2 regions of the Brevibacillus jepli genome follow, and region 2 is predicted to be linked to the other one. Evidence: riboswitches for the same ligand, from Rfam matches in the RefSeq annotation. Region 2 holds a riboswitch; the other holds the start of a gene.

Region 1 (3,410 bases), on a different contig from region 2:
ACAACCGGCAAAATTGTGTATGGTACGGGAAACAACGGTCTCGCATACGATCAGTTGAATACAAAGAAAGCCCATGCGATTTCAACTCCGAAGGATTACGTCAAGGTTCGCTCCAAGGAGGAGGCAAAAGCACTGCTGCAAGCCGAATTTGGCATACAGGTAGATGACTCGACCTACAGAGAGAGTACGATTGATCGCGATGGACGCAAGGAATATGTGTGGAATGATAAAAACGACAAATATATCGGTGTAGAAGTTATTGCAGAAACAGGCAGTGTCGTAGGACTGGGAACACCGCGATCGGATACGAAAGTCACAGTCAAACGCGAACAAGCGGAAGCAGCAGCACTGGCTTTCCTGCATAAATACGTCGATCCAGGCGTAACAGAAGTACAATTGGCGCAGGTCTTGGATGCAGGCGAAGCGAATCCGGTGTCATCAGGAGAATGGGGATTCGAGTATTTCATAAGCAAAGACGGCATTCCTGTACTGGACGACGATAATCCAAATTCGGCCTATTCGGTAACGGTCGATCCCTCGACGGGCAAAGTGACGAAGTTCCATAATTTTAGAGAGACGCATGAACTGGTGGAGCTGCCTGCCGCAGGCAACATCGTCTCGAAGGACAAGGCTGTAGAGGAGTATTTACGTGTCATGCCTTTAAAGCTGGTCTATTTGATAAAAGATGTGGATCAGAAGCAATTAACGCAGCCTAAGCTGGCTTATGTGCCGTGGAGTGACGAAAAACTGGCGAATAAAAGAATGACGATCGATGCTGTGACAGGTGAGATCATTACCAACTAAAAACGAAAAAAAGGCTATCCCGCAGCCATTCCTGATGGCTTTTGGGATAGCCTTTTTTATCACTTATCTAACAGTCGTCACACGAACACCCAATAATTACCAACAGGATAAACAGCACGAGCACGATTGCGAAGCAGTCACCGAAAAATCCGTTACCGCAGAATGATGTACTCATCTTGCTTTCCCCTCCTTTCCGTTATACTCCAGTCTATACACGAATGCCGATATTGGATTGGGCGGATGCCCACTGATGCAAAAATGGGCGCGTAAGTGGAGTGGCTCAGTAAAAAATAGACAATTCACAATTGACGGGGAGACAAAGGGGGTGTTAAGATACTTGCAAACATTCAAGACAATTCGTAAAACAACTAAATGACAAATGTACGACTCTTATCCAGAGAGGCAGAGGGACTGGCCTGATGAAGCCTCGGCAACCGGTAAAAATCCGGTGCCAATTCCAGCAAAGCTACGTGCTTTGAAAGATAAGAGGATGTCTCAGGCGTTTTCGTATCTGCTGACAAATCCTCTTCTTTCAAAGAAGAGGATTTTTTTATGTACCGAACTACTGAGAAATAAGCCGATGCAAGGGAGAAAAGGGGCACGTCAATGAAACCAACTTTTCGCGAACAGCTTTCCCGGAAAATTCTGATTCTGGATGGTGCGATGGGCACCATGCTTCAACAGGCAAATCTGACAGCAGATGATTTTGGCGGTGAGGCCTATGATGGCTGTAATGAACTCCTGAACCTGACCAGACCAGATGTGATCCGTTCGATCCATGAGAAATATTTGGAGGCGGGCGCAGACATCGTTGAGACGAATACGTTTGGTGCTGCTTCGATCGTATTAGCTGAGTACGATGTGGCTGATAAAGACCTTGAAATCAATATAGCGGCTGCCCGCTTGGCCAGAGAAGCGGTGGATGCCTATTCTACGGAGGAGTGGCCGCGTTTTGTCGCAGGAGCGATGGGACCTACGACCAAAACTCTTGCGTTAACAGGCGGTGTCACTTTCGATGAGCTGGTCGAGGCGTACTATCGTCAGGCAAAAGGCTTGATTCTCGGCGGCTCTGATGTTCTGCTTTTGGAAACCTCACAGGATACGCTAAACGTCAAGGCTGGAGGAATCGGTATTCGCAAGGCTTTTGCAGAGCTCGAGACAGAAATCCCGGTGATGCTGTCAGGGACAATTGAACCGATGGGCACGACGCTGGCGGGTCAGAACATCGAGGCCTTCTATTTCTCCTTGGAGCATTTACAGCCAGTTTCGATTGGTCTGAACTGTGCGACGGGACCGGAATTCATGCGTGATCATTTGCGGACGCTGTCGGGGCTCGCCCACTGTGCAGTCAGCTGCTATCCGAACGCAGGATTGCCTGACGAGAACGGTCATTACCATGAAACGCCCCAAGGACTGGCTTCCAAAATGCGCGCATTCGCTGAACAGGGCTGGATAAATGTTGCGGGTGGTTGCTGCGGAACGACGCCAGACCATATCAGAGCCATGGCGGAAACATTGAAAGACTGCAAGCCGCGCAGCGCAGCTGTAGACCCGCTGAGTGTCGTCTCCGGGATCGATGTTGTTTATGTCGAGGATGACAATCGTCCTCTACTTGTAGGGGAGAGAACCAATGTCATCGGCTCCAAAAAGTTCCGTGATCTGATCGCGGGTGGCCACTATGAAGAAGCATCTGATATTGCCCGAGCCCAAGTGAAGCGTGGAGCACACGTCATCGATATATGCTTGGCTGACCCGGATCGCGATGAATACGAAGATATGGAAAAATTCCTACAGTTCATCGTGAAAAAAGTAAAGGCTCCTCTCATGATAGATTCGACAGATGCCAAGGTCATGGAGCTGGGACTTCGCTATTCGCAAGGAAAGGCTATTCTCAACTCGATCAACCTGGAAGACGGACTGGAGCGTTTTGAGGAAGTGGTGCCGCTCATTCACAAGTTTGGTGCAGCTGTTGTCGTTGGTACGATCGAGGAAGCGGGTATGGCTGTCACACGCGAAAAGAAGCTGGAGGTTGCACAACGCTCCTACGACCTTCTCGTGAACCAGTATGGAATAAAGCCGCAGGATATTATTTTCGATCCACTCGTTTTCCCAGTAGGAACAGGGGATGAACAATACATCGGTTCTGCGAAAGAAACAGTTGAAGGTATTCGTTTGATCAAACAGGCCATGCCTGCGTGCAAGACGATCCTTGGTGTCAGTAACGTTTCCTTCGGTTTGCCTGCAGCGGGACGGGAGGTACTGAATGCGGTCTTCTTGTACCACACGACACTCGCAGGTCTCGATTACGCCATCGTGAACACGGAAAAGCTGGAGCGCTACGCATCGATTCCAGAAGACGAGAGAAGGCTGGCAGAAGCACTGCTTTTCGAGACGAATGATGAGACGCTGGCGGCATTTACAGAATTTTATCGCCAAAAGAAAAAGGAAGTCAGTGTGGAAGTCTCTTCGTTGACTGTCGAGGAGCGCTTGGCCCGCTATGTGGTCGAGGGTTCAAAAGATGGTCTGGTGGAAGACCTGAAGCTGGCTTTGGAAAAATATGCACCGCTGGAGATCATCAACGGACCATTGATGACAGGGATGGAAGA
Region 2 (3,410 bases):
TGACGATGATGACGACAGAGATGATGACGACAGAGATGACGACGACCGTGACGACGACCGTGACAACGACAGAGATTAATCTCTACGGTTATGGCCGCTGCTTGTAGGTCTCGACGTACTCCACCAGTTGTCGGATGTAATCCCCGATAATCGGGATCGAGAGAAATTGCGTCAATAAAGACCCGAGAAAAGCCAACACGATAGCAGTTCCAATCGTCAAACCCAGACCCCGGGCAAGACCTGCGAGGAAATTGATCCAGAGCAGCTTGCGCGGGGCTGTGTAATTTTGAATCACATCGGCCAGTCGAATATCTTCCAGGAACATCGCAATTTTATGCATCCGCTCATTTACCTTCCGGACTTCCTTAAGCTCTTCAAGGACTTGATCGATTTGCTGCATGAGGCGGTCTGTAGGCGTCAAGATGTCTATCCCCTTCCACGATTCAGTATCTTTACCTACCAGTCTAGGGAAAAAGACAACCAGAATCAAGGAGGGCAGGAAACGTTTGCCTATCCGAATTGCGAAGGGTACAATGAACGTACAAAACGTTTGTTAGGAGGCTTTCAAATGGCTGAAACTGTTTCCCAAACTCTTTCCGAAGAATTGTTCAAGCTCTTGCAAAAGGAGCGATTTGTTACCTTGGGCACAGTAGACCATGAGTCAGGGGCACCATCGCTCAGCTCCCTGTCCTGGACGTTTGCTGCCAGCGCCGATACGATTCGTTTTGCCGTGGATAACCGTTCGCGTATTTTGGCTAATATTGCGAAGGAGCCGCAAGTTGTCCTGCACTTGATCGGTGCCGGCTCATCTTTTGCAATCAATGGTCGTGCTACAGTCAAAGCGGAACGACTAGAAGGTGTCCCACTCAAGCTCGCCATGGCGGAAATCAAAATTGAGGCGGTTCGAGATATTATGTTTTACGGTTCGCGTATCTCGGTAGAGCCCGGGTACGAAAAGACGTATGACAAAAACGCGGCAGCAAAGCTGGACAATCAAGTGATGACTGCCTTGAGAGAGGCAAACTAGCTGGTGAAATAATTGTTGACAACAATCCTGCTGATCCTTTAGTATTAGGGTCAATCAAATTGAATAGCAATCTTCTTATCCAGAGCGGCGGAGGGACTGGCCCGATGATGCCCGGCAACCAATCACCTGTTATTTTCACAGGGAGATAATGGTGCTAATTCCTGCAGAGTTATCAAAACTCTGAAAGATGAGAAGGATTTGCTTACGGCGACGTAAACAAAGCCTTCTTTCAGAGGAAAGGGGGCTTTTTTCATGCCCTCGTACACTATTGGAGGGAGAGAAACATACATGAAATTGGAAACGAAGTTGATTCAGGCAGGAGTAGGCAGAGACGAAAAGACAGGGGCGGTGAGCTTTCCCGTCTACTATGCAACGGCCTATCGCCATCCTGCATTGGGACAGAGTACCGGATACGATTATACACGTACAGCCAATCCTACACGCTCTATCTTGGAGGAAACCATCGCAGAAGCGGAATCAGGGGATGCAGGATTCGCTTGCGCCTCAGGCATGGCTGCTGTTCATACAGTAATGGGCTTGTTTTCCCAAGGGGATCACCTGATCGTTTCACTCGATTTATATGGAGGAACCTATCGGTTGTTTGAGCAAGTGCTCTCGCGCTACGGTCTTACTTTTTCGTACGTCGATTTGCGTGATATTGGCGCACTGAAGGATGCAATTCGTCCCGGAACAAAGGCCATCTTTGTAGAAACACCAACCAATCCCCTCATGCAGATCACTGATATTCGAGAAGTGACTCAATTGGCGAAGCAACACGAGCTCCTTACCATCGTAGATAACACATTCTTAACTCCGTATTGTCAACGCCCATTGGAGCTTGGCGCAGATATCGTGTTACATAGCGCAACGAAATATCTGGCTGGACATAACGATGTGCTGGCAGGGCTCATCGTAACAAAAGGGGCGGAGTTGTCGGAAAAAATCCGGTTTTTGCACAATTCAATCGGTGCTGTCCTCGGACCGCAAGACTGCTGGCTTCTCGTTCGTGGGATGAAGACTTTGGCATTGCGCATGGAGCGTCATCAATCCAATGCCCTGATCGTTGCGCAAAAGCTGCGTGACCATCCGGCAGTGGCGGAGGTATTTTATCCAGGGTTGCAAGAGCATCCTGGACACGAGATTCAGGTGAAACAATCGACTGGGCATAGCGGGATGGTCTCCTTCCGGGTGCGGTCTGCCGAGCAGGTGGGATTATTCCTGCAAAATCTGCAAATTGTATCCTTTGCGGAAAGTCTAGGCGGTGTAGAGTCATTGTGTACTTATCCGGCGACGCAGACTCACGCCGATATCCCGCAAGAAGTAAGGGAATATGTCGGTGTTTGTGATCGATTGCTGCGACTGTCGGTTGGCATCGAGCATCCGGATGACTTAGTGGCTGATTTGTTTCAGGCATTGAATGCCAGTCTGGTCGTAGGGGGGAGCGTACGATGAATTTTGCAACCAAGGTCCTCCACGGTTCCACTTGCATTGATCCGTTCACAGGTGCGTCGTCGGTTCCCATTTATCAGGCTTCCACGTTTCATCAGGCTGATCTGGATCAGCCAGGTACATTTGATTATGCGCGTTCAGGCAATCCGACCAGGCAGGCATTAGAAGAAGCTATTGCATCGTTGGAGGGCGGCGCTCGCGGCTTTGCGTTTTCATCAGGCATGGCTGCCATCTCCAGTGTGTTCATGCTGTTTTCAGCCGGAGATCATGTCGTTGTAGCAGAAGATGTATACGGTGGGACGTTTCGGTTTTTGACCAAGGTATTGTCGAGAATGGGGATTTCGGTTACATTCGTGGATGCGACACAGGCAGAAGCAGTTCGTGCAGCCATTACACCAGCGACGAAAGGGGTTTATCTGGAAACTCCGTCTAACCCCACCTTGAAGGTGACGGATATTGCGGCGGTCTCTCGCATCGCGAAAGAGCATGGCTTGCTCGTCATTGTCGATAATACGTTCCTTACACCGTATTACCAGCGTCCATTGGAGCTTGGTGCAGATGTGGTGATTCATAGTGCAACCAAGTTTATCGGAGGTCATAGCGACGTCGTTGCAGGCTTGGCCGTGACCAGAGACGCTGCGTTAGGGGAGCAGCTCTACTTTATCCAAAATGGCATGGGCGCGATTCTGGGGGTGCAGGACTGTTGGCTTGTCATGCGGGGTCTCAAAACATTGAAAGCCCGACTTGATGTGAGTACAAAGACGGCTGCGAGCTTGGCTGCTTGGCTGTCTACCCATCCGCAGGTCAATCGTGTCTACTATACTGGATTGGTGGATCATCCGGGTCATCTCATTCAAGAACAACAGGCTAGCGGTCATGGAGCCGTTCTTTCTTTCGACGTAGGTAGCCGCGAGCGGGCGAAAGCGTTGTTTGA

What was found. A riboswitch is a leader RNA that binds a small molecule or an ion and turns the genes downstream of it on or off. The one in region 2 is predicted to bind S-adenosylmethionine.
Region 1: another riboswitch for S-adenosylmethionine. It lies ahead of metH (methionine synthase); the one in region 2 lies ahead of AB1L17_RS29415 (aminotransferase class I/II-fold pyridoxal phosphate-dependent enzyme).

What each region holds. Positions count from the first base shown of each region.
Region 1 covers NZ_JBFEFW010000003.1:117,834-121,243, forward strand. Annotated here, with positions in the region: gene AB1L17_RS04335 (YcdB/YcdC domain-containing protein) at 1-804, shown strand, start outside; gene AB1L17_RS04340 (YjcZ family sporulation protein) at 872-979, opposite strand; SAM riboswitch class I at 1,192-1,293, shown strand; gene metH (methionine synthase) at 1,411-3,410, shown strand, end outside.
Region 2 covers NZ_JBFEFW010000046.1:1,145-4,554, reverse strand. Annotated here, with positions in the region: gene AB1L17_RS29430 (hypothetical protein) at 1-79, shown strand, start outside; gene AB1L17_RS29425 (DUF5665 domain-containing protein) at 89-400, opposite strand; gene AB1L17_RS29420 (pyridoxamine 5'-phosphate oxidase family protein) at 569-1,027, shown strand; SAM riboswitch class I at 1,100-1,221, shown strand; gene AB1L17_RS29415 (aminotransferase class I/II-fold pyridoxal phosphate-dependent enzyme) at 1,316-2,479, shown strand; gene AB1L17_RS29410 (trans-sulfuration enzyme family protein) at 2,476-3,410, shown strand, end outside.